Regions from separate parts of the Streptomyces sp. NPDC006516 genome, predicted to be linked through region 1. Evidence: riboswitches for the same ligand, from Rfam matches in the RefSeq annotation. Region 1 holds a riboswitch; each other region holds the start of a gene.

Region 1 (10,247 bases):
CGCCCTCGACGCGCACCGCGTGGCGGGGCAGCCGGGCGAGCACCTCGGCCAGCGGCAGCTCGTACGCCTCGGTGGCGACGAGCACGGAGAGCGGGGTGCCGTCGTCGCGTACGTCGAAGCCGCGCTCCCTGATCTGCCGGAACGGCACCAGCGCCAGCGAGGGCAGGGGCCCGACGGGGATCTCCGCGAGCCGCTCCACCTCCCGCACCTCGCCGATCAGGACCTCGACGGTGTCGTGGTCCCGTCCGGGCGTACGTCTGCGCAGCAGGGCGAAGGGCGGGGCGTCCTCCCCGAGCAGGGCGGACAGGAGATCTGCGGGGCGGTCGGGCATGGGCGTTCCTTCCTGATGGAGGAACGGCTCCCGGCTCCGAAACGCAGAGAAGGCCGCCCCTCGGGCGGCCTTCGCGAAGTCTGTACGCGCGATGAATCAGCGGGCCGCCGGATGAGCGGTCCACCACCAGTTCTGGGTCGTCTGCGCGAACATGGCACGAACCCTAGCGGATGCCGTGGACGAACGAGCGCGCGTCTCATTTGCTGAGCGCCCGGATGGACGCGCCCCGGGACCCCGTAATGTTGGGAGCGTGACCGTGAACGCCAATACCTCCGTCGCCGGTGGCCACACCTGGCGAGACCTTCCCGCGGCGCAGCAGCCCGAGTACCCCGATGCCGAGGCCCTGCGCGAAGCCCTCGCGGACCTCGAGTCGTATCCGCCGCTCGTCTTCGCGGGCGAGTGCGACCAGCTGCGCGCCCGCCTGGGAGCCGTCGCCAAGGGCGAGGCGTTCCTGCTGCAGGGTGGCGACTGCGCCGAGGCCTTCGACGCCGTGTCGGCCGAGCACATCCGCGCCAAGCTGAAGACACTGCTCCAGATGAGCGCCGTCCTCACCTACGCCGCCTCCGTGCCGGTCGTGAAGATCGGCCGGATCGCGGGGCAGTACTCCAAGCCGCGCTCCAAGCCGACCGAGACCCGTGACGGCGTGACGCTGCCGACCTACCGCGGCGACTCCGTCAACGGCTTCGAATTCACCGAGGCCGCCCGTGTCCCGGACCCCCAGCGGCTGAAGCAGATGTACCACGCGTCCGCCTCCACGCTGAACCTGGTCCGCGCCTTCACCACCGGCGGTTACGCCGACCTGCGTCAGGTGCACGCCTGGAACCAGGACTTCGTGAAGTCCTCGCCTTCCGGCCAGCGTTACGAGGCGCTCGCCCGCGAGATCGACAACGCGCTGAACTTCATGAAGGCGTGCGGCACGGACCCGGCCGAGTTCAAGGCGGTCGAGTTCTACGCCTCGCACGAGGCGCTGCTGCTCGACTACGAGTCGTCCCTGACCCGCACCGACTCGCGCACCGGCCAGCTCTACGACACCTCGGGCCACATGGTCTGGGTCGGTGAGCGCACCCGGCAGATGGACGGCGCGCACATCGAGTTCGCCTCGAAGATCCGCAACCCCATCGGGATCAAGCTCGGCCCGACGACCACCGTCGACGAGGCGCTCGGCTACATCGACCGCCTCGACCCCGACCGCGAGCCCGGCCGGCTGACCTTCATCGTCCGCATGGGCGCCGACAAGGTCCGCGACAAGCTCCCCGAGCTCGTCGAGAAGGTCACCGCCTCCGGTGCCACGGTGGTGTGGGTGACCGACCCGATGCACGGGAACACCTTCGAGGCCGCCTCCGGGCACAAGACGCGCCGCTTCGACGACGTCCTGGACGAGGTCAAGGGCTTCTTCGAGGTGCACAAGGAACTCGGCACGCATCCGGGCGGCATCCACGTGGAGCTCACCGGTGACGATGTCACCGAGTGCGTCGGCGGTGGCCACGAGATCTTCGTGGACGACCTGCACCAGCGCTACGAGACGGCCTGCGACCCGCGTCTCAACCGCAGCCAGTCGCTCGACCTGGCCTTCCTCGTCGCCGAGATGTACCGCGATCAGTAGGAATCACCTTGTGTGACGCCCGTGGGGCACGGATCCATGTGATCCGTGCCCCACGGCCGTACCGGGGCTTTTACGGGAGAGGGGTCCCGGGTAAGGTTAGGTTAGCCTCACCGAGACTTCGGGACGGCGCAGCGATCGACCCGTCGGGAGGTGAACCGCATGTACGTCTGCTCCTGCTTCGGCATCACGGAGGACCAGGTCAAGCAGCATGCGGACGGCGGAGCGTGCACACCCCGCCAGATCGCCTCCGCCTGCAAGGCCGGTACCGACTGCGGCGGCTGCGTCCGCAGGATCCAGGCACTGCTCGGCCGGGGGGACTGCCCGCGCCGTGACCTCGTCGAGGGGCGTACGACGCCGACGGGCGCCCCGGCCGGTGCGCCCGTCGCCACCTTCGCCGCCGCGCCGGACGGCAGGCTCTCCGACGCCGCCTGAGGGCCCTCGCGGCCGCATCCGCGGCCCGCGCACGCAGCCCCGGCCGGATCAGCTCTCGGGCTGCTCGATCAGCTGGGCGATGTAGAGCGGCTCGCCGAGCTTCTCGACGAGTTCCAGCTGGGTGTCGAGATAGTCGATGTGGTGCTCCTCGTCCTCCAGGATGGACTCGAAGATGTTCGCCGAGGTGATGTCCCCCTTGCCGCGCATGACCTCGATTCCCCGCTTGAGGCGGTCGATCGCCTCCACCTCGACCTGGCGGTCGGCCTGGAACATCTCGGTGACCGTCTGGCCGACCCGCACGTGGAAGAGCCGCTGATAGTTGGGCAGCCCGTCGAGGAACAGGATCCGGTCGGTGAGAATCTCCGCGTGCTTCATCTCGTCGAACGACTCGGCCCGGGTGTACTTGGCGAGCTTCGTCCAGCCGAAGTTGTCCTGCATCTTCGCGTGCAGGAAGTACTGATTGATGGCAGTCAATTCGGCGGTCAGCTGTTCGTTCAGGAACTCGAGGACCTCGGGGTCGCCCTGCATCGCAGAGGCTCCTTCCACCGTGAACGGGGTACGTGTGCGCGCATCCTCGCATCGCGCCACGCAGCCGTCCAGTAAGTGCACGCTTAGTACGAGTTGCCCGAATCCGCTCTCCCCTGGTCATGACCACCCCTGCCTGTCTGTCACCATGGAGGCATGGGTCATCCGGAAAGCCGGGAACGCGGCACAGCAGAGCAGTCCGGGCTTCCGCCGGGTCAGCGGCTGCAGCGCGGCTGGCCGGTCACCCATTACGGGCCCGTGCCCAAATTCAAGCCCGACCGCTGGGAGTTCCGGGTCTTCGGGGCGACGGCCGACGGGGACAAGCACTGCTGGAATCATCAGCAATTCTCCGCGCTGCCCTTCTCGTCCGTCGAGGCGGATCTCCACTGCGTGACCAAATTCAGCATGCTCGGAGCTGAATGGGGCGGAATCCTGGCCCGCGAGATCGTGGAACTCGCTCCCCCCGCGCCTCAGGTCACCCACGTCATGGTCTGGGCGGAATACGGGTTCAGCTCGAATCTGCGGCTGGCGGACTTCACATCCGACCGAACGCTGTTCGCCACGCACAAGGACGGCGAACTGCTCACCGCGGAACACGGATTTCCGTTGCGTCTCGTGGTGCCGCACCTGTACGCCTGGAAGGGCCCCAAGTGGGTCCGCGGCATCGAGTACATGACCGCCGACCGCCGCGGGTTCTGGGAAGAGCGCGGCTACCACAACATCGGCGACCCGTGGAGCGAGCAGCGCTACTCCTACCAGGAGGAGCCAGGGGACGGCCCCGAGCTCTGACGCCCCCGCACGAGGCGCTTGCCGGGTTCACCCCGGGCGTTCCCGCCGGTCAGCGGGCGTCCCGGAGGTCCTTCAGCCGCGCCACGTCCGCCGCGTGACCTTCCTTGCCGCCGGGCGTCTCGATGATCAGCGGTACGCCCTCGGTCGCCGGGTGTGAGAACAGCTGACGGAACGGCTCGGCGCCTATGTGACCCGCGCCGATGTTCTCGTGCCGGTCCTTGTGCGCCCCCACCACGTCCTTGGAGTCGTTGGCGTGGATCAGCTTCAGCCGGCCCTCACCCACCGTCTCCACCAGCAGATCCAGGGTCTGGCGCATTCCGGTGGGACCGGTCAGGTCGTGCCCCGCCGCGTAGATGTGGCAGGTGTCCAGGCAGATCCCCAGCTTGGGGTGGGAGTCCAGGGCCTCGAAGTACGGGCCGAAGTCCCACGTCCGTGAACAGAGCGACGAGCCCTGGCCGGCGGTCGACTCCAGGAGAAGGAACGGGTCGTCGTCATGGGTCAGCTCGTCCAGCAGTGGAAGCATGTGCGTACGCACCTGGGCGAGGGCATCGGCACGCGGGCGCCCGCCGGTCGCGGACCCGGTGTGCACCACCACACCCAGGGCGCCGATCTCCCTGGCCCGCCGCAGCGAGTGACGCAGGGAAAGCACCGACCGCTCGACCGTGGCCTCCGTGTGCGAACCGAAGTTGATCAGGTACGGAGCGTGGACGTACGCGGGAACGGACTCGGCGGCGCACTCGGCACGGAACAGCTCGTCCTGCGCCGGGTTCCCGGGCGGAGTGGCCCAGCCGCGGGGGTTGGCGACGAAGACCTGCACGGTCTCGGCGGCCAGCTCGCGTGCGTAGCCGAGGCCGACCTTGGCGAGTCCGCCGGCCACGGGCACGTGACCGCCTACGGGATTGCGCATGTGCTGTCAGTCCTCGGTGCTTCTCAGAGGGTCTTGGTCCTGATGGTGATCGTGGAGCCTTCGGCGGCCTTCTCCCCGCCCTCCACCGACTGGCTCCCGACCGTGTCGCTGAACGAGAGGAGCGGGCGGTCGACCTTGACCTCGAACCCCGCCTCTTCCAGTGTGCTCCGCGCCTCGTCTACGTCCTTGCCCGTGACGTCGGGGACCGCGAGCATGCGCGGCCCCTTGGAGACCGTCAGTTCCACGGTGTCGCCCTCCGCTGCCTCCGCGCCGCTGCCGGGCGTCTGCCGCGCGATCTCGCCCTCGGCCTCGGGGGCGTGGACCCGCTCGGGCAGGACCTTCGCCTCGAGACCCGCCTCGTCCAGGGCGGCCTCGGCCTCCTCGACGCCGAGGCCCGTGACGTCGGGGACGTCGACGGGGCTGCCCTTGCTGACCACCAGCGCGACCGCGGAGTCGGGGCGCCGTTCCGTGCCCATGGCCGGGTCGGTGCGGATCACCTCACCCCGGCCGATCTCCTCGCTGAACTCCCGGGTCACCATCCCGGGCGCCAGCCCCGCCTTCTTCAGGTCGCGCCGGGCGTCACCGAGCGAGAGGCCCTCGACGTCGGGCACCTTCACGATCTCCGGGCCACGCGAGATCACGAGCTTCACCGCGTCGTTGTTCCGGATCCGCTCGCCCGAGCCGGGATCGCTGCTGACCACCTTGCCGCGCTCGATCGTGTCGCTGTAGGCACGCTGGACCCCCTTGAGGTCCAGCCCGGCGTCCGAGAGCCGCTGTTCCGCCGCACTCTGGGTCTGGCCCAGGAGGGAGGGGACCCGGGTGAACTGCCCCGAGTTGATGTACCAGACGCCCGCGCCGGCTCCCAGCACGAGCAGCAGCGCGACAAGCGCGGCGTACACCCCGCGACGGCCTCCACCGGCGAAGGGCATCCCACGCCGGACGCGTCCCTGGTCCGGCGCCACGGCAGGGGGCATCTCCAGGCGGCTGGTGTGGTGGGCGGTGCCCTGACCGGCCGGTATCACCCGGGGGATCACGCTCGTACGGTCCTCGCCGGCGTCGCGCGTCTCCGCGAGGGCCTGCGGGGGCATCGCGTCCAGCTGTTCCTCGGTGAGCGCGCCGCGCGCCTCGCGGGACAGCGCGAGGAGGGCCACCGCGTCGTGCGGACGCCCCTCGGGGTCGCGCGCGGTGGCCGCCGCCACCAGCTCGTCCAGGCCGGCGGCCAGGCCGGGGACGGCGAGCGACGGGGGCGGGACGTCCTCGTTGAGGTGCTGGTAGATGACCTGGGCGGCGGTGTCACCGGAGTGCGGCTTGCCTCCCGTGAGCATCTCGTACAGCACCACACCGCAGGCGTACACGTCGGAGCGGGTGTCGGCGGTGCCCTGCTCGATCTGCTCCGGGGCGAGGTAGGAGACCGTCCCCAGGAGCGAGCCGGTGGTGTCCGTGGCGGTGCCCACGGCGCGTACGAGGCCGAAGTCGGCGACCTTCACCCGGCCGTCGTCCCCTATCAGGACGTTCTCCGGTTTCATGTCGCGGTGGACGAAGCCCGCCCGGTGCGCGGCGCCGAGCGCGGCGAGGACCGGCTCCAGGATGTCCAGCGCGGCCCTGGGCTGCAGAGCGCCCCGCTCGCGCAGCACGTCGCGCAGGGTGCACCCCGCGACGTACTCCATCGCCAGGTAGACGTACGCGCCCTGGGCGCCCTGGTCGAACACGCCCACCACGTTCGGGTGGGCGAGCCGGGCGACGGACTTGGCCTCACGGATGAAGCGCTCGACGAACGCGGCATCGGTCGCGAGCGCCGGGTGCATCACCTTGAGGGCCAGCACACGGTCCAGGCGGGTGTCCACGGCCCGGTAGACCGTGGCCATACCGCCGACGGCGATGCGTGCGTCGATGCGATAGCGGCCGTCGAGCAGCTGCCCGACAAGGGGGTCCTGGAGGGTCGTGTCCACGGAGCGAGTCTACGAGCTGCCACGGACACCACGGATGGGCCAGGGGTCCCGGGCAGCCGTTCTGGAGCCGAGCCGTGACAGGGGCATGCACGTGTCGTGACCGGCGGGCCCCCGCGCGCGGGGATCCTCAGAAGGCGGGGCGCTCCGGATCCAGCACGGCCCGGCCGCCGACGGGGGAGGAGGCCTCGGCGAAGTGGCGGCGCGGGATGCGCCCCGCCCGGTACGCCAGGCGCCCGCCCTCCACGGCGTGCCGCATCGCCGCGGCCATCAGCTCCGGTTCCTGCGCCCGGGTCACCGCCGAGGCGAGCATCACGGCGGCGCAGCCCAGCTCCATCGCCAGGGCCGCGTCCGACGCGGTGCCCGCCCCGGCGTCCAGGATCACCGGGACCTCGGCCTGTTCGACGATCAGCTGGAAGTTGTGCGGATTGCGGATGCCGAGGCCCGAGCCGATGGGGGAGCCGAGCGGCATGATCGCCGCGCACCCCACGTCCTGGAGTCTGCGGGCCAGGACGGGGTCGTCGTTGGTGTACGGCAGGACGGTGAAGCCGTCGTCGGCCAGTGTCTCCGCAGCGTCCAGCAGCTCGATCGGATCGGGCAGCAGGGTCCGCTCGTCGGCGACCACCTCGAGCTTGATCCAGTCGGTGCCGAGCGCCTCCCTGGCCAGCCGGGCGGTGAGTACCGCTTCCCCCGCGGTGAAGCAGCCCGCGGTGTTGGGCAGGACCCGGATGGAGAGGCGCTCCAGCACGGAGAGGACGGACCCCTGCACGGTGGGGTCGAGCCGGCGCATGGCGACGGTCGTCAGCTCGGTGCCGGAGGCGATCAGGGAGCGCTCCAGCACGTCGAGGCTCGGCGCCCCGCCCGTTCCCATGATGAGCCGCGACGTGAACGTGGTGGAGCCGAGAGCGAGGAGATCGCCGGACATGGTCAGCCTCCCTGGACCGCGGTGAGCACCTCGACGCGGTCGCCCTCCGCGAGCGCGGTGGCGGCCCACGCGCCGCGCGGGACGACCGCCTCGTTGACCGCGGCGGCGACACCGGAGTGAGCCGAGGTCAGCGTCGCGACCAGGGCGTCCAGCGCGGTGCCCGCGGGGACGGTGCGGGGTTCCCCGTTGACGGAGATCGAGACCGGGACGGTGACGGGTGCGACGGCCGGGACGGCTGTGGCGCTGGGATCGTGCGAGGGCTGTGTCATGCGGGCTGCTCCTGCGGCGCGAGGGCTTCGGGGGATGCGGTCAGGGGGGAACGGCCGAAACGGTGCGGGGCGAAGGGGCGGCCCACCTCGGGCAGCTCGCCCGTGGTCAGCACATGGGCCATCACGTCGCCGGTCACGGGCGTCAGCAGCACCCCGTTGCGGTGGTGCCCGGTGGCGAGATGCAGTCCGGGCATCACGGTGGGGCCCAGCAGCGGCGCGTTGTCGGGCGAGCAGGGCCGCAGCCCGGCCCGCGTCTCCTTCAGCGGGAGTTCGGTGATGCCGGGCACCAGCTCATGGGCGTCACGCAGCAGCTCGTAGACACCTCCCGCGGTCACGGTGGTGTCCCAGCCCATCTCCTCGGTGGTGGCGCCGATCACCAGTTCACCGTCGGCACGCGGCACGAGGTAGACCTGGCTGCCGCGGACGACGGCCCGGACCGTCCTGCTGAGGAAGGGGGCGTACGCCGGAGGCACGGTCAGCCGGAGCACCTGCCCCTTGACCGGACGCACCGGCGGCACGACCGGATCGGGCAGTCCGGCGAGCCGGCCGCTGAGGCTCCCGCCGGCGAGCACGACCTGGCCGGCGGCCAGCTCCGTACCGTCCGCGAGGACCGCGCCGGTCGCACGGCCCCCCGTGGAGGAGAGGCGCTGCGCCCAGGCCCGGTGGAAGATCACCCCGGCCCTCTCGCAGGCCGTGACCAGGGCCGAGGCGAGTCTCCTCGGGTCCACCTGATGGTCGCCGTCGACCCGCAGCCCGCCGCGCACACCGGGCGCGAGCATCGGCTCCATACGCCGGCACTCGCGGCCGCTGAGCCACTCCGACTCCAGCCCCGAACGTTCCTGCAGGGCGTGCAGCTCCCGAAGATGGGCCCGGTCGTCGGAGTCCAGGGCCACCGCCAGCGTGCCGCAGGCGCGGAAGCCGGTCTGCTGCCCGCTCGCCTCCTCCAGCTCGGCCACGAACGCCGGATAGCGCGCCGCTGAGGCAAGACTCAGACCGAGCAGCATCTGCTCGCCGTAGTGGAGTTCGGTGACGGCGGCGAGCATCCCGGCGGCGACCTGCGCGGCGCCGCCGCCGGGTTCCGGGTCGGCCAGCGCGGTGCGCAGACCGCGCTGGGCCGACCGCCACGCGGTCACCAGGCCGATGATGCCGCCGCCGATGACCAGGACGTCGGAACGTCGTGCGGAGATGTGCATGGGCGTCCAGCCCCTCCCTTCGCCGGCATGACCCGGATCAGGTTCGTACGGTCGGAGGCCGGCCAGCCTCCCTCTCAGCCCGGTGCGTCCGGACTCCCGCGAGTGCCTTACGGTGGCCAGCCTAGACCCCACCGCCCGAAGCCAGTAAGGGAGCAGTACCCGTGGCCCGTTCACTCGACGGACTCGTCCTCTCGCCCGTCGCCGACCAGGCCCCGGGGCAGGTCGGCACCCGGACCCGCTTCACCTATCACGAGCGGGACGGCCGTATATGGGCCGAGTACGCGGGCGGTGACGTCGTCCGCGGACACCTCGTCGGCACCCGGCACGCCGACGTACTGGACTTCCGCTACGTCCAGTTGAAGCAGGACGGCACGACGTCCTGCGGGCACTGCGTCTCGACGGTCACGGACCTGCCCGACGGCCGGGTGCGCCTCGACGAGACGTGGGAGTGGGAGTCCCAGGAGGGCCGCGGGACGAGCGTGGTCGAGGAGCTCGCGAGCTGACGTCGTGTCAGGTGGCTAGGGTGGACGGGTGAGCGAGCAGACACAGGACCCGGCGGCGGGAGCCCCGCCACGCGACGTCGTGATCGTCGGCGCGGGCATGGCCGGCGTGCAGACGGCGGTGGCCCTGCGCGAACAGGGCTTCACCGGCGCCGTCACCCTCATCGGGGCCGAACCGCACCAGCCCTACGACCGGCCGCCCCTGTCCAAGGCGGTGCTGCTCGGCAAGGCCGAGGACTCCGCCTTCGACATCGACTTCGAGGCCCTCGACATCACCCTGCGCCTGGGGCTCGACGTGACCGGCCTGCGCGCGGCCGACCACGAGCTGGACACCCCCGAGGGCCCTGTCGCCTACGGCGCCCTCGTCCTCGCCACCGGGGCGGAACCCGTGGTACTGCCCGGCTCCGAAGGTGTGCCCGGCGTGCATCTCCTGCGCACCCTCGACGACGCCGCCCGGCTGCGGCCCGTCCTGGAGCGGCAGCACGACGTGGTGATCGTCGGAGCGGGCTGGATCGGTGCCGAGTTCGCCACCGCGGCGCGCGCGGCCGGCTGTGCGGTGACCGTCGTCGAGGCCGCCGACCGGCCCCTCGCCGGCTCCATGCCCGCCGAGGTCGCCGCCCCGATGGCCGCCTGGTACGCCGAGAGCGGAGCCGAACTCCTCACCGGGGCACGGGTCGCACGCGTGGAGCCGGGGGCCGTCCACCTCACGGACGGCCGGACCGTGCCCGCGGGGGCGGTCGTCGTCGGCATCGGCGCGCGGCCCGCCACGCGCTGGCTGACGGACTCCGGCATCGCCCTCGGGCCGGACGGCTCGGTCACCGCGGACA
Region 2 (10,247 bases), on a different contig from region 1:
TGCCGAACTGCCATCGCGCCAGCGTCTCCGGTGCCAGAGCCAGGTCCACGCCGCTTCTCCTTACATCGCCGTGATCACAGCCGCGGCTTGCCCCATCAATTCCCACGATCACGGGAGAAACGGGACCCGCTTGTGAACGCGTTCACATTCACAAGCAATTATGGCGCACACCTGATCGAGCCCATCCCCCGGGGGGTGCTTTCCGGCCGCCTCCCCCGAACACCCGGATATCGGACAGCCTCCCCCGGTGACCGTGACGGGTCGGCGCGCGCCCTGCGGACCGGACACATCGCCGCGTACGGGCGCGGCCGGACGGCACGGCGCGGTGCGGGCGCACACGGGCACACACCGGCCCGCCAGGACGACGGCGGCCCCGCGGGACGACGGTGGCCCCGCGGGACGACGGTGGCCCCGCGGGACGACGGTGGCCCCGGACCTCGACGAGCGAGGTCCGGGGCCACCGGGAATCCTGGGCGGCAGGAGCCGTCACAGCTCCTGACGGTAGGCCTCCGCCACCTTCAGGAACACGTCGTTGGCCTCGGTCTCCCCGATCGTGACGCGCACGCCCTCCCCGGCGAACGGCCGCACCACCACCCCCGCCCGCTCGCAGACGCCCGCGAAATCGAGGGTGCGGTCACCGAGCCTCAGCCAGACGAAGTTCGCCTGCGACTCCGGAACGGTCCAGCCCTGGCGCACGAGGCCGTCGTACACCCGGGCACGTTCACCCACCAGCGCGCCGACCCGCCCCAGCAGCTCGTCCTCGGCACGCAGCGACGCCACGGCCGCGTCCTGGGCGACCTGGCTGACGCCGAAGGGAACGGCCGTCTTGCGCAGGGCCGCGGCCACGGGCTCGTGCGCCACCGCGAAGCCGACCCGCAGCCCCGCGAGGCCGTAGGCCTTGGAGAATGTACGGAGCACGGCGACGTTCGGCCGCTCCCGGTAGATCTCGATGCCGTCCGGCACGTCGGCGTCCCGGATGAACTCCTTGTACGCCTCGTCGAGCACCACCAGCACGTCGGCGGGCACCCGGTCCAGGAAGCGCTCCAGCTCCGCCCTGCGCACCACGGTGCCGGTCGGGTTGTTCGGGTTGCAGACGAAGATCAGCCGGGTCCGGTCGGTGACCGCTCCGGCCATCGCGTCGAGATCGTGCACATCGCCGCCGGTCAGCGGGACCTTGACCGACGTCGCGCCGCTGACCTGGGTGATGATCGGGTACGCCTCGAACGAGCGCCAGGCGTAGATGACCTCGTCCCCCGGCCCGGATGTGGCCTGGAGCAGCTGCTGAGCGACCCCGACCGAGCCGGTCCCGGTGGCCAGATGGGATACGGGCACACCGAACCGGTCCGCCAGCTCGTTCATCAGACCGGTGCAGGCCATGTCCGGGTACCTGTTGAAGGTGGAGGCAGCGGCGAGCGCCGACTCCATGACGCCGGGCAACGGGGGATAGGGGTTCTCGTTGGAGGACAGCTTGAAGGCAACCGCTCCTTCGGCACCCGCCGGCTTGCCCGGCACATACGCAGGGACGCCGTCCAGCTCGGCGCGCAGCTTGGGGCTCGTCTCGCTCACCGCAGGTCCTCCTCGACCGTCCGTTCACAGCAATACTGCTCACCCTATGAGGATTGGGCTCTCCTGCGAATGGCCGGAATCCGAAATCGTCCGCCGCCGACGAGGCACCGGGGCACGCGCGGCTCGGGCACGCGCCGCTCTGGCACGCGCGGCTCCGGGACCCCTGCGGCTCCGGGACCCCGCGAGAGGGGGAGCGTCGCGCATCCCGCCGCGCGCCGGTCGCTCACTCCGTGGCGCGCATCCCCCGAACAGGTGAGTTGAGACCTCTTCGAGACATGGGCCATTCAGCAGGTCCATGCGCGTCGATGCATGACACATCGACCCCCAGGGCCTCAACGCCCTTGCTTCACAAGGCATTTACACCTTGCTGACCATGCAGAAACGTGCCTGTCGATGCGTGCATATGCGTCCGTCCCAACCCCGCGTCGGAGCCCTACTATCGGCTCGCTATGACAGCAGCAGGGAAGCACCAGGTGAGCCGGACAGATACGCCCCGGCGCAGCGGCCGGCAAGGACGGGCGGGCATCCGGGATGTAGCCGCGGCGGCCGGGGTCTCCATCACGACCGTGTCCGACGCCCTCAACGGCAAGGGCAGGCTCCCGGATGCCACCCGTCGACATGTCCGCGAGGTCGCCGAACGCCTGGGCTACCGCCCGTCCGCGGCGGCCCGAACCCTCCGTACCGGCAAGTCAGGACTTATCGGCCTGACCGTGACCACCTACGGGGATGAACCTTTCACCTTCACCGAATTCGCGTATTTCGCGGAGATGGCGAGGGCCGCGACCTCGGCAGCTCTCGCCCGTGGCTACGCACTCGTGATCCTGCCCGCCACCTCACGACACGACGTCTGGTCGAACGTCGCCCTCGACGGAACGGTCGTGATCGACCCTTCCGACCAGGACCCCGTGGTCACCGAACTCGTGCGCCAAGGGCTGCCCGTGGTCTCCGACGGCCGCCCGGACGGGTCGCTTCCGGTCACGGCCTGGGTCGACAACGATCACCGGGCGGCGGTGCTCGACCTGCTGGACCACCTCGCGGCCGCGGGAGCACGCCGTATCGGCCTGCTGACCGGCACCACCACCGACACGTACACCCGCCTCTCCACCACCGCCTACCTCCACTGGTGCGAGCGCGTCGGTCAGGACCCGGTCTACGAGTCCTACCCCGCCCACGACCCCTGCGCCGGAGCCGTCGCCGCCGACCGTCTACTCGCCCGTCCCGACCGCCCCGACGCCGTCTACGGGCTCTTCGACCCCAACGGGACCGATCTGCTCGCCGCCGCCCGCCGCTACGGTCTGCGGGTCCCTGACGACCTCCTGCTGGTCTGCTGCAGCGAGTCCACCGTGTACGCGTCGACCGAGCCTCCCATCACGACGCTCTCGCTGAAGCCCCGCAGGATCGGCACGGCAGTCGTCCAGCTCCTCATCGACGCCATCGAAGGGGTCGAACACGACGGTCCGGTGGAGCAGGTGATACCGACGGAGCTCATCGTCCGGACGTCCTCCCAGCGGCGTCCGCCACGCACCACGGTCAGCGCTCCGCGGTCACCCGCCGGGGACTGATCGGTCCAATCCGGACCAAAGGGTCGGTGAACCTGGTGCGCGCGAGGATTCACCACCCCTGGTGCGTCACACAGCACGATCCGCGTTCCTATGATGGGCGCACGACACCGCGGACCACCTCGACCAGGCAGGGCCCGTCAGGTGTACGGCGGCGCGACGGTGGTGGAGGGGTCGATGACTCAGGGGGCCGGTCAGGAACCCGTAGTGCGGACAGCGACGTTGCGTGACTTCCGCGTACCGCCGTATGCGCAGGCGCCGATGCCCCCGCCCCCGCCGGTGCCGCACCCCGGCAACGCCGCGGTGGGGGACGAGCCGCCGGAGGGGTACACCCCCACGGAGCGCGATCTTCCGGTGATCAACCGCGGTGACACCGTCCAGGTCCAGGCCGTGCCGGAGTCCCGGCCAGCCGACGCCCGGGGCCGCGGGCCGCTGTACGTCGTGGGGGACGTCCACGGCTATCTGGACGAGCTCCTGGCCGCCCTGGGCGAGCAGGGCCTCGTCGACGCGGACGGCAGCTGGGCGGCAGGCAACGCCAGGCTCTGGTTCCTCGGCGACTTCACCGACCGAGGCCCGGACGGCATCGGCGTCATCGATCTCGTCATGCGCCTCTCCGCGGAGGCCGCGGCGGCGGGCGGGTACTGCAAGGCGCTCATGGGCAACCACGAGCTGCTGCTGATCGGCGCCAAGAAGTTCGGCGACACTCCGGTGAACTCCGGTGCGGGCACCGCGACCTTCCAGGCCGCCTGGCTGCTCAACGGCGGCCAGAAGACGGACATGGAGCGGCTTCAGGACGTCCACCTCCAGTGGATGGCGCGGCTCGACGCGGTGGTCGAGGAGGACGGGCATCTGCTGATGCACTCCGACACGACGGCCTACCTCGACTACGGATCCACCATCGAGGACGTCAACGACACCGTGCACGGCATCCTCACGCGGAACGACGCCGACGAGTGCTGGGACCTCTTCCGCAAGCTCACCAAGCGGTTCGCCTTCCGCGACGAGGGCGGGGCGCAGGCCGTCCGCGAACTGATGTCGACGTACGGCGGACAGCGCGTCGTCCACGGTCACAGCCCCATTCCGTACCTGCTGGGCGAGGTCGGTTCGGAGGACGGCGAGGAGGCGGCACGCCCCGTGGTGGACGGCCCGCACGTCTACGCGGAGGGGCTGGCCATCGCCATGGACGGCGGAGTGACCATGGCCGGAAAGCTGCTGGTCGTCCAACTCCCCCTGCATGACTGACGTTCGCGAGGGAAGACGCATCGCGGCCTGACACCGTGGGCTGCCGGGCCTATTTCCGGAAACCCCCTGTCACGCCGTGCCGTAGGCGCTCTACCATCGGCCTATCAGTAGCAGGCTCTCCTCCGTTTCCGCCCGATCGCCCGGCCCTACGCGGTCGGTCAGGCCTTACGGAGCATCGGGGGATGCACATGAATAGCGCTCCGCACCTGCTGGCCGAGGACCGCCCCGAATACGAGCGGATCCTTGCCGACGCGCTGCGTCATGCTCACGAACGACCGGATCTGGCCGGAATCGGTGACCGACTCAATGCGGAACAGCTGCGGACCATGGCGCTGGAAGCCACACCGCTGATCACCGCGGCGGCCACCACCGAGTACCAGCACTACGTGAAGGTCCGGGGCGAGCTGCGCGGGCCCGACGATCCGGCGGACCACGACTCCGTCCTCGAACCCGCCACCGAGGAACCGGACGCCGAGGGCGCCGGCACCCTGGCGATGATCACCGTGCTCGCTCCCGTCCTCGCGGGCGCGGCCGCCTTGATATTCCTGCTGGTCGGCTATGTGCTGAAGGCGGTCAGCCCGGCCCCGGCCTTCGCCGGCACCATGGTCACCGCTGGATGGTTCTTCGCGGCTGTCGCCGCCGCGGCCATCCTCGTCGCGGCGGTGGGTCTCCTCCTCACCGCGCTGCACAACGGCGCCACCGCGCTGCCCGCCGTGGACGAGGAGGAGGAACTTCCGGAGGACGTGGCGCGCGCCCGGGAAGCCTGGCGGCACGCGCTGCTGGAACGCGGCATCCTGCCCTTCCTGCGGGACGCGCTCGCCGACCCGACCGCCGGGCCCGCCTCACGCACACCGCACCGCTCGGCCAATCGCATCCCGAAGATCGGCTACAGCAGGCCGGACTTCACCGGACCGCAGGACGGCCCCTCGGCCGGGCCGCGCCCGACCTTCACCAGTCCCGACTTCACCAGCCCGGACTTCGGTGGACCCGAGCACCAGCCGGAGTGACCGCCACGGCCCGTGAGCGCGCGTGGGAGTTCGCGCAGTTCACCGGCAGCGGCAGGCACTCCGGCCATGCCCCCCCCCCGTCACGCCCCCGGTCACACCGGGGGACACCGGCCCTGCCTCAGTCCGCGATCGGCAGGTAGACCCTGTTACCGGCTGCCGCGAACTCCCTGGACTTCTCGGCCATCCCCGCCTCGATGTCCGCCTGTTCGTCCCCGTGCTCCCGCCGGATGTCGTGGGAGATCTTCATCGAGCAGAACTTCGGGCCGCACATCGAGCAGAAGTGCGCCGTCTTCGCCGGCTCTGCCGGCAGCGTCTCGTCGTGGAACTCCCTTGCCGTGTCCGGGTCGAGCGCCAGGTTGAACTGGTCCTCCCAGCGGAATTCGAAGCGGGCGTCCGACAGCGCGTCGTCCCACTCCTGCGCCCCGGGGTGCCCCTTGGCGAGGTCAGCCGCATGGGCCGCGATCTTGTACGTGATGACGCCGGTCTTGACGTCGTCGCGGTTGGGCAGACCCAGGTGTTCCTTGGGGGTGACGTAACAGAGCATCGCGGTCCCCCACCACGCGATCATCGCCGCGCCGATGCCCGAGGTGATGTGGTCGTACGCGGGAGCGACGTCGGTGGTCAGGGGGCCCAGCGTGTAGAACGGGGCCTCCTCACAGATCTCCTGCTGGAGATCGATGTTCTCCTTGATCTTGTGCATCGGGACATGGCCCGGGCCCTCGATCATCGTCTGGACACCGAACCGCTTGGCGACCGTGTTGAGCTCGCCGAGCGTACGGAGCTCGGCGAACTGCGCCTCGTCGTTGGCGTCGGCGATGGAGCCCGGACGCAGCCCGTCGCCCAGCGAATACGTCACGTCGTAGGCGGCGAGGATCTCGCAGAGCTCCTCGAAATGCTCGTAGAGGAAGGACTCCTTGTGGTGCGCCAGGCACCACGCCGCCATGATCGATCCCCCGCGGGAGACGATTCCGGTCTTGCGGCGGGCCGTCAGCGGGACGTACGGCAGGCGGACCCCGGCGTGCACCGTCATGTAGTCGACGCCCTGCTCCGCCTGCTCGATCACCGTGTCCTTGTAGATCTCCCAGGTCAGCTCCTCGGCGCGGCCGTCGACCTTCTCCAGTGCCTGGTAGAGGGGCACGGTGCCGATGGGCACCGGGGAGTTGCGCAGGACCCACTCGCGGGTGGTGTGGATGTTGCGGCCGGTGGAGAGGTCCATGACCGTGTCGGCGCCCCACCGGGTGGCCCAGGTCATCTTGTCCACCTCCTCCTCGATGGAGGAGGTGACCGCGGAGTTGCCGATGTTGGCGTTGACCTTCACCAGGAAACGCTTGCCGATGATCATCGGCTCGATCTCCGGGTGGTTGACGTTCGCCGGCAGTACCGCCCGGCCCGCCGCGATCTCCTCGCGCACCACCTCGGGTGCGACGCTCTCCCGGATCGCCACGTACTCCATCTCCGGAGTGATCTCGCCGCGCCGGGCATAGGCGAGCTGGGTCACCGGGCGGCCGTCCCTGCTGCGCCGGGGCTGGCGCGGGCGGCCGGGGAAGACCGCGTCGAGGTTGCGCAGCCCGCCACGGGGCGACGTGTGCTTGAGACCGTCGTCCTCGGGGCGCGCGGGGCGGCCCGCGTACTCCTCGGTGTCCCCTCGGGCGATGATCCAGCTCTCCCGGAGGGGCGCGAGGCCGCGGCGTACGTCGGTGTCGGTGGCGGGATCGGTGTACGGCCCCGACGTGTCGTACAGCGTCACGTCCTTGCCGTTGGTGAGGTGCACCTGACGGACCGGCACCCGGAGGTCCGGGCGTGAGCCCTGGACGTATCCCTTGTGCCAGCCGATGGACTTCCCGGCCTCGTCGTCCTGCGCATTCTGCGCAATCCGCCCCGAGGCAGGCGTGCGTGCGTCCGCTGTGGTCATGAGACCTACTCCCTACGCCGGCATTACCCGGTAACAGGTTCGGCGGTCGGCGCAGCGTGTTCCGTACGGATGTACGGAGGTCAGCGCCCTCTCAGCCCGGTGCTCCGAGCTCCCGCGTGTACAAAATGTGCCTCAACGCTAACCTCCCGTCTGGCGTGCTGGCCAGAGGGCCTCCCTGGTTCTTGGGATGATCGCCCCGTGACGTCTCCCGGAAGCGCCCCCGAACCCCACGGCCCCGCAACAGGCAGTACGCAGAGTCATGTGCACGCCCACAGCCACACCCATGGCCCCGCCGCGCCCGTGTCCAAGCATCTGCGCAAGGTCATCGCGGCCGTGGTCATCCCCTTCGCCACGGCAGTACTGGTGGGTCTCGTGGCGTTCTGGCCCGGCGGCGCCCCCGCCCACGAGCGCACGGGGGTCGGCTTCGACCGGCAGACCCAGGAAGGCCGGGTGACGAAGGTCGTGTCGGTCGACTGCGCGGACGTCAACGCGTCGCAGGTCCCGCCGACCGGCGACACGTCTACCGCCTCGGGGCAGGAGGCCGTCAACGCGCAGTCGGGCCAGTGCAAGAAAGCGACGGTGGAGGTGACCACCGGCAAGGACAAGGGCCGTACGTTCGTCGAGGTCGTCCAGCCCGACGCCCCCCGGCAACTCCGCGAGGGTCAGGGCGTGGTGGTGGCGTACGCGCCCGACGCACCCCGTGACCTGCAGTATTCGGTGACGGACGTGGACCGCGCGCTGCCGATGGCCATCCTGGCCGGGATCTTCGCCCTCGCGGTCGTCGTGGTCGGGAGGATGCGCGGGCTCATGGCCCTGATCGCGCTCGCCGTCTCCTTCGGGGTACTGACCCTGTTCATCCTGCCGGCCATCCTGCAGGGCTCGAATCCGCTCGTCGTCGCGGTGATCGGGGCGAGCGCCATCATGCTGATCGCCCTCTACACCTGCCACGGTCTGACGGCCCGCACATCCGTGGCCGTCATCGGCACCCTCATCTCACTGCTGCTGATCGGGCTGCTGGGCTCCCTGTTCATCGACTGGGCCAGTCTGTCCGGCAACACGGACGACAACACCGGTCTCATCCACGGGCTCTACCCGGACATCGACATGAGCGGCCTGCTCCTGGCCGGTGTGATCATCGGTTCGCTGGGCGTGCTCGACGATGTGACCGTCACCCAGACGTCGGCGGTCTGGGAACTGCACCAGGCCGATCCGACGATGGGCGTGCGACGGCTCTACCGGGCGGGCATCAGGATCGGGCGCGACCACATCGCCTCGGTCGTCAACACCCTCGTCCTGGCCTACGCGGGCGCCGCCCTTCCCCTGCTGCTGCTCTTCTCCATCGCCCAGAGCAGCGTGGGGACCGTCGCCAACAGTGAACTGGTCGCGGAGGAGATCGTCCGGACACTGGTCGGATCGATCGGGCTGGTCGCCTCGGTGCCGGTGACGACGGTGCTCGCGGCCCTGGTGGTCTCCGCGGACCGCACGGGGCTCGGCGCGGAAGCCGGAGCTCCTGCACCCGCACGGACCGGGAGGGGCCGACGCCGCAAGGCGTGAGCCGCGAGGCCGGAGACATGGAGCCGGGCCTCCGGTGTTCGATGTTCAGTCGGACCTTCGTGTTCAGCCGGCGTTCTGTTCCTTGGCGAGGATGCGCCCCAGAGCCTCTTCGAGATTGCCGTCGAAGTCACCCAGCGTGTGCTCCTGACCCAGTGGCACCAGTTTGTCCGTCCGGTCGAGAAAAGCCACAAGAGGTGCTGTTCCGGCCCGGAAGAGCGCACGGTCGGCACCGACCTGCAGGCGGATGTGCACATCGGAGAGCCCTTCTGGCTCGGTGGGGGCGATGTGCACATCACCGTCACCGCTGGGGCTGTTGAGGCCGTCGAGCAACAGCTCACGGCCGAACGCCCAGGTGACGGGGGCGTCACCGGGCAGGTGGAAGGTCATCCGGATCGCATACGGATCGCTGACTTCGTACCGGAGTTCCACCGGAATACGGAAGGAGAGCTCCTCGGAAACGAGGAAGCTCATCATGACCTCTGCTTGAACCGACTCGCGCATCGTTCAACCCCGCAGTAGATGAAACTGGCCAGGAATGATCCCCCGTGGCCCTATTGACGCCATCGTGGTGCAAGCGATAGCAGATCACAAGGAGTGATTTTTCAGATACTGATAGAGAACACGAACGAGCGCAAGAGGGTGGTCACTTCGCAGCGTAGTTGTTCGACTGCGGGGAGCAACCGTTCTTCTTGGTGCAAGGGGAGAGAAACAGCCATGGCCGCCAAAGCGGAGCCGACGGTGATCGGAATGGCGGCACAGACCGTTCCCATCACGTACTCCTGTCGTTCGATGACAGGTTCCGTACGTTTCATCGATCTCAGCCTGGCCAGGAACGTCTGACGGTCCCTTACGGAGTAACGAGTCAACTGGCGGACGGGGTGCCGGTCCAGATGATCCTCCCGCGCCCGCTCGTCGAGCTGACTCAGAAGACACTGGCCGAGGGCGTGGGCATGACCCGTCTCACGGAACGAGGCCCACTCACGCACCGCGGGCAGCGAGGGGGTGTCGGCGACCGCGACCATCTCGATCTCGCCGTCCCGGTACAGGGCGCAGTAGACGGGGGCGCCGATGACGTCCGCCCAGTGCGCGAGCGAGTCGACGATCACGCCGGGCCGCGGGGTCGCGGGACCGCCACCCAGACGCTCCGCGGCGTCCCCGAAGAGGAAGACGCCGTTCTCCCTGCGGAGGTAGCCCTCGTGCGTCAGGGTGCGCAGCAGGTGATAGGCGGTGGGAAGGGGAAGTCCCGCCTCGCGGGCGAGCTGCTTCGCCGGAGCCCCGTCCCGATGGGTGCCCACAGCCTCCATAAGTCTCAACGCACGCTGAACCGAACCGATCAACGTCGGGACAGCAGTACTCGATGCCGTGGTCACAGGTCACCCCCAGGCATGGTGACGGGCTCTCAGCCCT
Region 3 (10,247 bases), on a different contig from region 1:
GCTGCTCGCCTCGGAGATCGAGCCCGGCAAGACCGTCCAGGCGTACGTGGACGAGGCCAACGCCAACCTCGGCGAGAAGATCGTCCTGGACCGCTTCGCGCAGTTCACGGGTGCCTTCGTCTCCGTGTACATGCACCGCACGATGCCCGACCTGCCGCCGCAGATCGGTGTCATGGTCGAGCTGGACAAGGCCGACGCCGAGCTGGCCAAGGGCCTCGCGCAGCACATCGCCGCCTTCGCCCCGAAGTACCTGTCCCGCGAGGACGTCCCCGCCGAGGTCGTCGAGGCCGAGCGCCGCGTCGCCGAGGAGACCACGCGTGCCGAGGGCAAGCCCGAGGCCGCGCTCCCGAAGATCGTCGAGGGTCGCGTCAACGGCTTCTTCAAGGAGGCCACCCTCCTCGGCCAGCCGTACGCGCTGGACAACAAGAAGTCGGTCCAGAAGGTCCTGGACGAGGCCGGTGTCAGCCTGAAGCGCTTCACGCGCATCAAGGTCGGCATCTGAGTCCGTCCGCGAACAACGGTGGACCCCGATAGGGTCTGGTGCAGTCGTCGGCCGCACCCAGCCGGACGACCGCAGATCTGACGAGGAGGCCATTGCCGCTCAGGGACGACAGCCCCACCGGCAATGGCCTTCTTCGTATGTGCACGAGGAGAATCTCCATGAACAAGGGCGCGGACGCCACACACGGTGACCACAAGCGCGACGACGGCAAGATTTCCGGACGCTTCATGCTGAAGCTGTCCGGCGAGGCCTTCGCCGGTGGGGGAGGCCTCGGTGTCGACCCCGACGTCGTGCACGCCATCGCCCGCGAGATCGCCGCGGTCGTGCGCGACGGCGCGGAGATCGCGATCGTCATCGGCGGCGGCAACTTCTTCCGTGGCGCCGAGCTCCAGCAGCGCGGCATGGACCGGGCGCGGTCCGACTACATGGGCATGCTCGGCACGGTCATGAACTGCCTGGCGCTGCAGGACTTCCTGGAGAAGGAAGGAATCGACTCACGCGTCCAGACCGCCATCACCATGGGCCAGGTCGCTGAGCCGTACATCCCGCTCCGTGCCGTGCGGCACCTGGAGAAGGGACGCGTCGTGATCTTCGGCGCCGGCATGGGCATGCCGTACTTCTCCACCGACACGACCGCCGCCCAGCGAGCCCTGGAGATCGACGCCCAGGCGCTGCTGATGGGGAAGAACGGGGTGGACGGGGTCTACGACTCCGACCCCAAGACCAACCCGGACGCGGTGAAGTTCGACGCCCTGGAGTACGGCGAGGTGATCGCCCGCGACCTCAAGGTCGCCGACGCCACCGCCATCACGCTGTGCCGCGACAACCAGCTCCCGATCCTCGTCTTCGAGCTGACCGCGGAGGGCAATATCGCCCGCGCGGTCAAGGGTGAGAAGATCGGCACGCTGGTGAGCGACGAGAGCACCCGGGCCTGACGGCCCAGAAGATGGACAACGGCCTGCCGGTCGGACACCGTGCAGGTGAGGACGCGACGCAGGATCCGCAGGACCCGGCGATGCCGGGTCCGCTCAAGACACGCAGGAGCACGTGGTGATCGAAGAAATCCTCCTCGAGGCCGAGGAGAAGATGGAGAAGGCCGTCGTGGTCGCGAAAGAAGACTTCGCCGCCATCCGTACCGGCCGTGCGCACCCGGCGATGTTCAACAAGATCGTCGCGGACTACTACGGCGCGCTGACCCCGATCAACCAGCTGGCCTCGTTCTCGGTCCCCGAGCCGCGGATGGCTGTGGTGACCCCGTTCGACAAGACCGCGCTGCGCAACATCGAGCAGGCGATCCGTGACTCCGACCTCGGCGTCAACCCGAGCAACGACGGCAACATCATCCGTGTGACGTTCCCCGAGCTCACGCAGGACCGCCGCAAGGAGTACATCAAGGTCGCGAAGACCAAGGCCGAGGACTCCAAGATCTCGATCCGCTCCATCCGCCGCAAGGCCAAGGAGTCGCTCGACAAGCTCGTCAAGGACAAGGAGTCCGGCGAGGACGAGGTCCGCCGCGCGGAGAAGGAGCTCGACGACACCACCGCGAAGTACGTCGCGCAGGTGGACGAGCTGCTCAAGCACAAGGAAGCCGAGCTGCTCGAAGTCTGATGAACGACTCCTCCTGGGGCGCCCCGCAGGGAGCCGGTTACTGGGGCGCGCCCGAGATGGGGGCCGCTCCGGCGGGTCCTGCATACGATGTGCACGGCGCCCAGCAGACTCGGCCCATGCCCATCGTGCCGGACGTTCCCGACGCAGGTAGAGACGCTGACGACCGCGACGACCGGAACGGGGACGCCGCGCGCGTCAGCGGCCCCCTGTTCCGTGACGAGAAGCCGCAGGAGCCCATGTCCACCCCGCTGCCGCCCCCCACGCCGCCCAAGAAGCGTGCGGGGCGCGACCTGCGTGCGGCCATAGGGGTGGGGCTGGGTCTCGGTGCGCTCGTCGCCGGCTCCCTCTTCGTCGTGAAGGCCGTCTTCGTCGGTGTGGTCGCGCTGGCCGTGGTCGTCGGGCTGTGGGAGCTCACGTCCCGCCTCAAGGAGCGCAAGGGCATCAACGCCCCCTTGGTGCCGCTCGCCGTGGGCGGCGCCGCGATGGTGGTCGCCGGATACGTACGGGAGGCCGAGGGCGCCTGGGTCGCCATGGCCCTCACCGCCCTCGCCGTGCTGGTGTGGCGGATGACGGAGCCTCCCGAGGGCTACCTCAAGGACGTCACGGCGGGTGTCTTCGCCGTCTTCTACGTCCCGTTCCTGGCCACTTTCGTCAGCATGATGCTCACCGCGGACGACGGTCCGTGGCGGGTCCTGACCTTCCTGCTGCTGACCGTGGTCAGCGACACCGGCGCGTACGCCGTCGGGTGGCGCTTCGGTACGCACAAGCTTGCGCCGCGCATCAGCCCCGGAAAGACCCGTGAGGGCCTGTTCGGCGCGGTCGGCTTCGCGATGGTGGCCGGTGCCCTGTGCATGGAGTTCCTGATCGACGGCGGAAGCTGGTGGCAGGGGCTGCTGATGGGCCTCGCGGTCGCCGCCAGTGCGACCCTGGGTGACCTCGGCGAGTCCATGATCAAGCGGGACCTGGGGATCAAGGACATGGGCACGCTGCTGCCCGGTCACGGCGGCATCATGGACCGGCTGGACTCGCTGCTGCCGAGCGCGCCGGTGGTGTGGCTGCTGCTGGTGCTGTTCGTCGGGGCCGGCTGAGACCACGCCGGAAGTGTTCCGTGTGGGGCCGTCGCCAGGAGCGACGGCCCCAGCGGCGTTCACGGGCCGAGTGCGGGCGCGGATACTACGTGCATGGCATTCGCGGTCTTCATGACTCTGCCGGGACTGGTGGTCGTCCTGACGCTCCTGGCCTTCGTCGATCAGTTCCTGATGCGCGCGGGCCGTGCGGGCGTCCTGCCGTGGCGTAACAGTGCCCGGCAGGGCCAGATCTCGGCCACCGGCTTCGAGCAGCTCCACGCGAGCTTCTCGCCCGGGAAGCAGAGCGAACTCAAGGAGCGGCAGTCGGCCCTGCTGATGCGGGACGACGAGGCGGACGGCGCGCCCCCGAACCGCACCACGGTGGACCTGGCGCGCGGTACGGCGGTCGTCCGGCTTCCGTAGCGCGCCGCGACCCGCCCGGCCGCCGGTGCCGGGACTCAGGCCGGTGGGCCGATCCGGGCCGCGGTGATGTCCGCGAGCCGTGGTCCTCGTCCCCGGCCGCCACCGCGGCTCCGCCCCGGCGATCGCGTCGCAGACCCGCGGCCAGTCGGTGAGATCGGCAGGGCCGATGTGCCGTGGCACGGCCGGCACACCCGCCGAATGGGTCAGGACCTGAGTCCGCCGGGAAACTCATCGGCCCCCGCGAACCCCGACCCGTGGGCGTACCGGGCAGACGGGGGAGGGCCATCGAACCCCATGGTCACAGCACCCCGAGGTCCCGGTCCGGCCGGCAGTACGGGCAGGCCGGGATGCCGTCCTCCGTCAGGGCGCGCAGGGCCTGCTCGCGCGTCATCGGCCGTGTGCTGCCCCCGCCCATACCGCAGTCGCCCGTGTGCACCGCGTCGGACCGGCTCCCGGCCCCCACGCGCAGTACGGACAGCTTCCAGGACGGCGGAGGCGGTGGCGCGGTGCGCGCGGCCCGGGCCGCCGCGGCCTCACGCCTTTCCAGGTCGGCGATGGTCCGATCGGTTCGGCCGAGTTGATACGCCTGCCACTCGCGTACGATCCGCAGGCGATCCAGACGGGAAAGGTTTTCGGACACGTATTCGATTCTAAGGCGCAGTGGGTCTGCGAGAGGTCTGTGGGTCCGCGCGCGCACCTCCTGCCCGCCGTGCGATCGGTCACGGCCCGAGCGCCGCCCCGGGGCGTATCGGGGCCGTCGAAGGGGCGCCGACGTCGCGTGACGGCCGCCGACGGCGACCGGTACGCCGATCCCCGCCCCCTTCCGAGCAGGCGAAGGTTTCTGCGACCTCGGCGTGTCTGTAACACTGGATGAACCATGCCTAAGCCCGGAGAACTCACTTTCGTCGCGCCCCGCGGAGCCAAGAAGCCCCCGCGGCACCTCGCCGACCTCACGCCCGACGAGCGCAAGGAGGCAGTCGCCGCGACCGGCGAGAAGCCCTTCCGCGCCAAGCAGTTGTCGCAGCACTACTTCACGCGGTACGCCCATGACCCGGCCGAGTGGACCAACATCCCCGCCGCGTCCCGGGACAAGCTCGCCGAGGCGATGTTCCCCGACCTGATGTCGGTCGTGCGCCACATCAGCTGCGACGACGACACCACCCGTAAGACGCTCTGGAAGCTGCACGACGGCACGCTCGTCGAGTCCGTGCTCATGCGCTATCCGGACCGGGTGACCATGTGCATCTCGTCCCAGGCGGGCTGCGGCATGAACTGCCCGTTCTGCGCGACGGGGCAGGCGGGTCTCGACCGCAACCTGTCGACCGCCGAGATCGTGCACCAGATCGTGGACGGCATGCGGGCGCTGCGTGACGGGGAGGTCCCGGGCGGGCCCGCCCGGCTGTCCAACATCGTCTTCATGGGCATGGGCGAGCCGCTGGCCAACTACAAGCGCGTCGTCGGGGCGATCCGCCGGCTGACGGATCCGGAGCCCGACGGGCTGGGACTCTCGCAGCGCGGGATCACCGTCTCCACCGTGGGCCTCGTGCCGGCCATGCTCCGCTTCGCCGACGAGGGCTTCAAGTGCCGCCTCGCGGTCTCGCTGCACGCCCCGGACGACGAGCTGCGCGACACCCTCGTCCCCGTCAACACCCGCTGGAAGGTCCGGGAGGTCCTGCACGCGGCGTGGGAGTACGCGGAGAAGTCGGGCCGCCGCATCTCCATCGAGTACGCGCTGATCCGGGACATCAACGACCAGGCGTGGCGGGGCGACCTGCTGGGCCGGCTGCTCAAGGGCAAGCGGGTGCACGTCAACCTGATCCCGCTGAACCCGACTCCGGGGTCCAAGTGGACCGCCTCGCGCCCCGAGGACGAGAAGGCGTTCGTCGAGGCCATCGCGCGCCACGGTGTGCCCGTCACCGTCCGGGACACCCGCGGCCAGGAGATCGACGGCGCCTGCGGCCAGCTGGCGGCCTCGGAGCGCTGAGGACGGACCGGACGGGCCGCCCGATGGCCGCTCGGCGCGCGGTCCCTCCGGCCGGGCACCGGTCGGGCGGCCGGTACGGCAAGATCCGGCCGGTGTAGCCTGGTCCGGAAATCAACTTCATATTCCGACAGGGGAGCGCCACAGCGCTGAGAGTGCGGCACCGGAACAGGTAGGCCGCAGACCCTCTGAACCTCGCCCGGGTCATTCCGGGTAGGAAGTTCGGACCTTACTCAAGCTGTTGCGCCCTGCCCGCTCGCCGAGCGGGCGGGGCCGCGTCTCTTCCTGGTCACTTCCAGGAGGAATCACATGAACACCACCACGAGGTACGCCGCGACGGCGCTCGCCGCCGCGCTCGGCGTCTCCGTGCTCGCGGGCTGCGGCGGCGACGACGAGTCCGGCGCCACCGGGTCGTCGAAGGGCTCCAAGACCGTCACCCTGGTCAGCCACGACTCGTTCAACGCCTCGGACGCCGTCCTGAAGGCGTTCACGAAGGAGACCGGCTACACGGTCAAGGTGCTCAAGAGCGGTGACGCCGGAGCCGCGCTCAACCAGGAGATCCTGACCAAGGGATCCCCCCGGGGCGACGTGTTCTTCGGCGCCGACAACACGCTGCTCTCCCGCGCCCTGGACAACGGCCTGTTCACGCCGTACGAGGCGAAGGGCCTCGAACGTGTCGCGTCCGCCACCCAGCTGGACGCGAAGGAGCACCGGGTGACGCCCGTGGACACCGGCGACATCTGCGTGAACTACGACAAGAAGTACTTCGCCGACAAGAAGCTCGACCCGCCGAACTCCTTCGACGACCTCCTGAAGCCTGCGTACAAGAACCTCCTCGTCACCGAGAACGCCGCGACCTCCTCACCGGGCCTCGGCTTCCTGCTCGGCACGGTGGGCACCTACGGCGAGACCGGCTACCAGGACTACTGGAAGAAGCTGAAGAGCAACGGCGTCAAGGTCGTCGACGGCTGGGAGCAGGCGTACAACGAGGAGTTCTCCGGTTCGGCCGGCGGCAAGAAGGCCAAGGCCGACCGGCCCCTCGTCGTGTCGTACGCCTCCAGCCCGCCGGTCGAGGTGCTGTACGCCGAGCCGCAGCCCACCGAGGCCCCGACCGGTGTCGCCACCGGCACCTGCTTCCGCCAGATCGAGTTCGCCGGACTGCTGGACGGCGCGAAGAACGAGGCCGGCGGCAAGGCGCTGCTGGACTTCCTGATCAGCAAGCGGTTCCAGGAGGACATGCCCCTCAACATGTTCGTGAACCCGGTGGTGAAGGACGCGAAGCTGCCGGAGCTCTTCACGAAGTTCGGTGCGACCGTCGAGCAGCCCGCGACCGTGGCACCGGAGAAGATCGCCAAGAACCGTGAGCAGTGGGTCCAGTCGTGGTCCTCGCTCGTCGTGAAGTAGTCGCGCGGCCCTCCAGGAGGGGGAACGCGGTGCGGCTCGGGCTGATGGCCCTGCCCGTCGCGTTCTTCGCGCTGTTCTTCGCCTACCCGGTCGTCGCGATCGTCGGCCGGGGGCTGAGGGCGGACGGCGTCTGGCAGTTCGGCCGGATCGGTACGGTGCTGAGCCGGCCGGACATCCTGGACGTCCTCTGGTTCACCACCTGGCAGGCGCTCGCCTCGACCGCGCTCACCCTGCTGATCGCGCTGCCGGGCGCCTACGTCTTCGCCCGGCTCGACTTCCCCGGCAAACAGCTGCTGCGCGCCGTGGTGACCGTGCCGTTCGTGCTGCCGACCGTCGTCGTCGGTACGGCGTTCCTGGCCCTGCTGGGGCGCGGCGGATTCCTCGACGAGCTCTGGGGCGTCCGGCTCGACACGACGGTGTGGGCGATCCTGCTCGCCCACGTGTTCTTCAACTACGCCGTCGTCGTCCGCACCGTCGGCGGCCTGTGGTCGCAGCTCGACCCCCGCCAGGAGGAGGCGGCCCGGGTGCTCGGCGCCGGACGGTTCGCCGCCTGGCGGCGGGTGACGCTGCCCGCGCTGGCCCCCGCCGTGGCCGGTGCCGCGGTGATGGTCTTCCTGTTCACCTTCACCTCCTTCGGAGTCGTCCAGATCCTCGGCGGCCCGGCGTACTCCACGCTGGAGGTGGAGATCTACCGCCAGACCGCGCAGCTGCTCGATCTGCCGACCGCCGCCGTGCTGACGCTGGTGCAGTTCGCGGCGGTCGCCGGCATCCTCGCCGTGCACGCCTGGACCGTGCGGCGCCGGGAGACGGCGCTGAGGCTCGTCGACCCCGCCCAGACCTCCAGGCCGCCCCGGGGCGCCGGGCAGCGGGCGCTGCTCGGCGGCGTACTGCTGACCGTGCTGCTCCTCGTCGTGCTGCCCCTCGGTGTACTCGTCGAACGCTCCCTCGACACCTCCGGGGGCTACGGCTTCGGCTTCTACCGCGCGCTGGGATCGGCCGACGCCGGCGGCTCCACCTTCCTCGTGCCACCGATCGACGCCATCGGGAACTCCCTGCGCTACGCCCTGGTCGCGACGCTCATCGCCCTCCTGATCGGCGGCCTCGCCGCGGCGGCCCTCACGAGACGCGCGGGCCGGCTCGTGCGGGGCTTCGACGCCCTTCTGATGCTCCCGCTCGGCGTCTCGGCGGTCACCGTCGGCTTCGGCTTCCTGATCACGCTCGACGAGCCGCCGCTCGACCTGCGTACGTCATGGATCCTCGTCCCGCTCGCACAGGCCCTGGTGGGCGTGCCCTTCGTCGTACGGACCATGCTGCCCGTCCTGCGCGCGGTCGACGAACGGCTGCGGGAGGCCGCCTCGGTGCTCGGCGCCTCGCCGCTCCGGGCCTGGCGCGAGGTGGACCTGCCGCTGATGCGCCGCGCGCTCCTGGTGGCGGCCGGCTTCGCCTTCGCCGTGTCGCTCGGGGAGTTCGGCGCGACCGTCTTCATCGCCCGCCCCGACAACCCGACGCTCCCGGTCGCCGTCGCCAGGCTGCTCGGCCGCTCCGGGGAGCTCAACTACGGCCAGGCGATGGCCCTCAGCACGATTCTGATGCTCGTCTGCGCGGTGTCGCTGCTCCTGCTCGAACGTATCCGCACCGACCGATCCGGGGAGTTCTAGAGATGCTGGCAGTGGAGTCGGCCACGGTCCGGTTCGGCGGGCGGACCGCGCTCGACGCGGTCGACCTGGAGGTCGCGGACCACGAGATCGTCTGTGTGCTGGGGCCGAGCGGCAGCGGCAAGTCGACGTTGCTGCGGGCGGTCGCCGGACTGCAGCACCTGGACGGCGGGCGGGTCCTCGTCGACGGCGTCGACCAGGCCCCGCTGCCCGTGCACCGGCGCGGGCTGGGGCTGATGTTCCAGGACCACCAGTTGTTCCCGCACCGGGACGTCGGCGCCAACGTCGCCTTCGGGCTGCGGATGCACGGCGTCTCCCGCGCCGAGCGCGACCGCAGGGTCGGCCAGCTCCTCGACCTCGTGGGCCTGCCAGGGGCGGGCCGGCGGGCCGTCGCCGCCCTGTCCGGCGGTGAACAGCAGCGGGTGGCGCTGGCACGCGCGCTGGCCCCGCGCCCGAAGCTGCTGATGCTGGACGAACCGCTCGGCCAGCTGGACCGGAGTCTGCGCGAACGGCTCGTCGTCGAACTGCGCTCCCTCTTCGCCCGGCTGGGCACGACGGTGCTCGCCGTCACCCATGACCAGGGAGAGGCCTTCGCGCTGGCCGACCGGGTCGTCGTCATGCGGGACGGCCGCATCGCCCAGGCGGGCACCCCCCTGGAGGTCTGGCAGCGCCCCGCGTCGGCCTTCGTCGCCCGTTTCCTCGGCTTCGACAACGTGGTGGGGGCGACGGTGACGGGAACGGCCGCCGACACCCCCTGGGGCAAGGTGCCGGTACCCGAGGGCTCGCCCCAGGGGGAGCACGAGCTGCTCGTGCGGCCGGGCGGTGTGCGGCTCGGCGGCCCGAAGGACGGACTCCGCTGCACGGTGGGCGTCCGCACCTTCCGCGGCCACCACGTCGCCGTCACCCTCCACCCCGGCGACGGGCCTCCCCTGGAGGCGGAGTGCGCCCTGCGCGACACCCCGGAGGAGGGGACGGTCGTGGGCGTGACCTTCGACCCGGCCGAGACCGTGGTCCTGCCGCCGGCCTGAAGGAGGTCCCCGCGCGGGCCGCCACGGCCCGGGTGGCGCCCCCGCACGGAGCCGGTCCTCCGGACGAGGGCGCCGGAGAGGAACAGGGACATGGCCGGGTCACCCCGCGAGGGCATCGACACCACCCGCGTCATCGCGGGGCCGAGGGACCGGGTCACCTCCCGCTGAGCCCCCGGCCGGGTCAGCCCGTCAGCCGGGCGAGCGCCCCCGCCGCCTCCTCCACCGTGTCGACGAGCGCGATACGCGCCTCCATCGCCCGGTCCGCCGCGAGCGCCCGCAGCAGCGGCCAGGCGGGGAGCTTCTCCGTCCAGTGCGCGCGGTTCACCAGCACCATCGGGGTGGGCGCGGAACGCGACTCGTAGTAGTTCGGCGTCGCGTTGTCGAAGATCTCCTGGACGGTCCCGGCCGCTCCGGGCAGGAAGATCACACCGGCGGTCGAGCGGGCCAGCAGCCCGTCCTCGCGCACGGCGTTCGCGAAGTACTTGGCGATGTGGTCCGCGAAGGCGTTCGGCGGCTCGTGACCGTAGAACCAGGTGGGGATCGCGACCGAGGACCCGCCCTTCGGCCAGCGCTCCCGAA

What was found. Region 1 has a riboswitch for thiamine pyrophosphate ahead of thiO (glycine oxidase ThiO). Riboswitches for the same ligand answer to the same signal wherever they lie in the genome.
Region 2: linked by a shared signal. The riboswitch ahead of thiC (phosphomethylpyrimidine synthase ThiC) and the one ahead of thiO (glycine oxidase ThiO) in region 1 are both predicted to bind thiamine pyrophosphate.
Region 3: linked by a shared signal. The riboswitch ahead of ABZY45_RS33080 (thiamine ABC transporter substrate-binding protein) and the one ahead of thiO (glycine oxidase ThiO) in region 1 are both predicted to bind thiamine pyrophosphate.

What each region holds. Positions count from the first base shown of each region.
Region 1 covers NZ_JBEXPD010000001.1:968,142-978,388, forward strand. The annotation lists gene ABZY45_RS04265 (anthranilate synthase family protein) at 1-331, opposite strand, end outside; gene ABZY45_RS04270 (trp operon leader peptide) at 428-484, opposite strand; gene ABZY45_RS04275 (class II 3-deoxy-7-phosphoheptulonate synthase) at 588-1,934, shown strand; gene ABZY45_RS04280 ((2Fe-2S)-binding protein) at 2,094-2,366, shown strand; gene bfr (bacterioferritin) at 2,415-2,894, opposite strand; gene ABZY45_RS04290 (sulfite oxidase-like oxidoreductase) at 3,048-3,680, shown strand; gene ABZY45_RS04295 (deoxyribonuclease IV) at 3,730-4,587, opposite strand; gene pknB (Stk1 family PASTA domain-containing Ser/Thr kinase) at 4,611-6,536, opposite strand; gene ABZY45_RS04305 (thiazole synthase) at 6,664-7,458, opposite strand; gene thiS (sulfur carrier protein ThiS) at 7,461-7,727, opposite strand; gene thiO (glycine oxidase ThiO) at 7,724-8,920, opposite strand; TPP riboswitch at 8,918-9,030, opposite strand; gene ABZY45_RS04320 (hypothetical protein) at 9,082-9,423, shown strand; gene ABZY45_RS04325 (FAD-dependent oxidoreductase) at 9,452-10,247, shown strand, end outside.
Region 2 covers NZ_JBEXPD010000007.1:215,192-225,438, forward strand. The annotation lists gene ABZY45_RS20955 (cytochrome ubiquinol oxidase subunit I) at 1-49, opposite strand, end outside; gene hisC (histidinol-phosphate transaminase) at 487-1,566, opposite strand; gene ABZY45_RS20965 (LacI family DNA-binding transcriptional regulator) at 2,016-3,128, shown strand; gene ABZY45_RS20970 (metallophosphoesterase) at 3,303-4,367, shown strand; gene ABZY45_RS20975 (hypothetical protein) at 4,550-5,374, shown strand; gene thiC (phosphomethylpyrimidine synthase ThiC) at 5,493-7,286, opposite strand; TPP riboswitch at 7,279-7,412, opposite strand; gene ABZY45_RS20985 (YibE/F family protein) at 7,485-8,840, shown strand; gene ABZY45_RS20990 (SsgA family sporulation/cell division regulator) at 8,904-9,341, opposite strand; gene ABZY45_RS20995 (helix-turn-helix domain-containing protein) at 9,443-10,210, opposite strand.
Region 3 covers NZ_JBEXPD010000020.1:38,018-48,264, reverse strand. The annotation lists gene tsf (translation elongation factor Ts) at 1-502, shown strand, start outside; gene pyrH (UMP kinase) at 661-1,437, shown strand; gene frr (ribosome recycling factor) at 1,553-2,110, shown strand; gene ABZY45_RS33100 (phosphatidate cytidylyltransferase) at 2,110-3,198, shown strand; gene ABZY45_RS33095 (DUF6191 domain-containing protein) at 3,292-3,600, shown strand; gene ABZY45_RS33090 (DUF6233 domain-containing protein) at 3,899-4,240, opposite strand; gene rlmN (23S rRNA (adenine(2503)-C(2))-methyltransferase RlmN) at 4,478-5,584, shown strand; TPP riboswitch at 5,704-5,819, shown strand; gene ABZY45_RS33080 (thiamine ABC transporter substrate-binding protein) at 5,891-6,985, shown strand; gene ABZY45_RS33075 (iron ABC transporter permease) at 7,030-8,643, shown strand; gene ABZY45_RS33070 (ABC transporter ATP-binding protein) at 8,646-9,668, shown strand; gene ABZY45_RS33065 (Rossmann fold nucleotide-binding protein) at 9,850-10,247, opposite strand, start outside.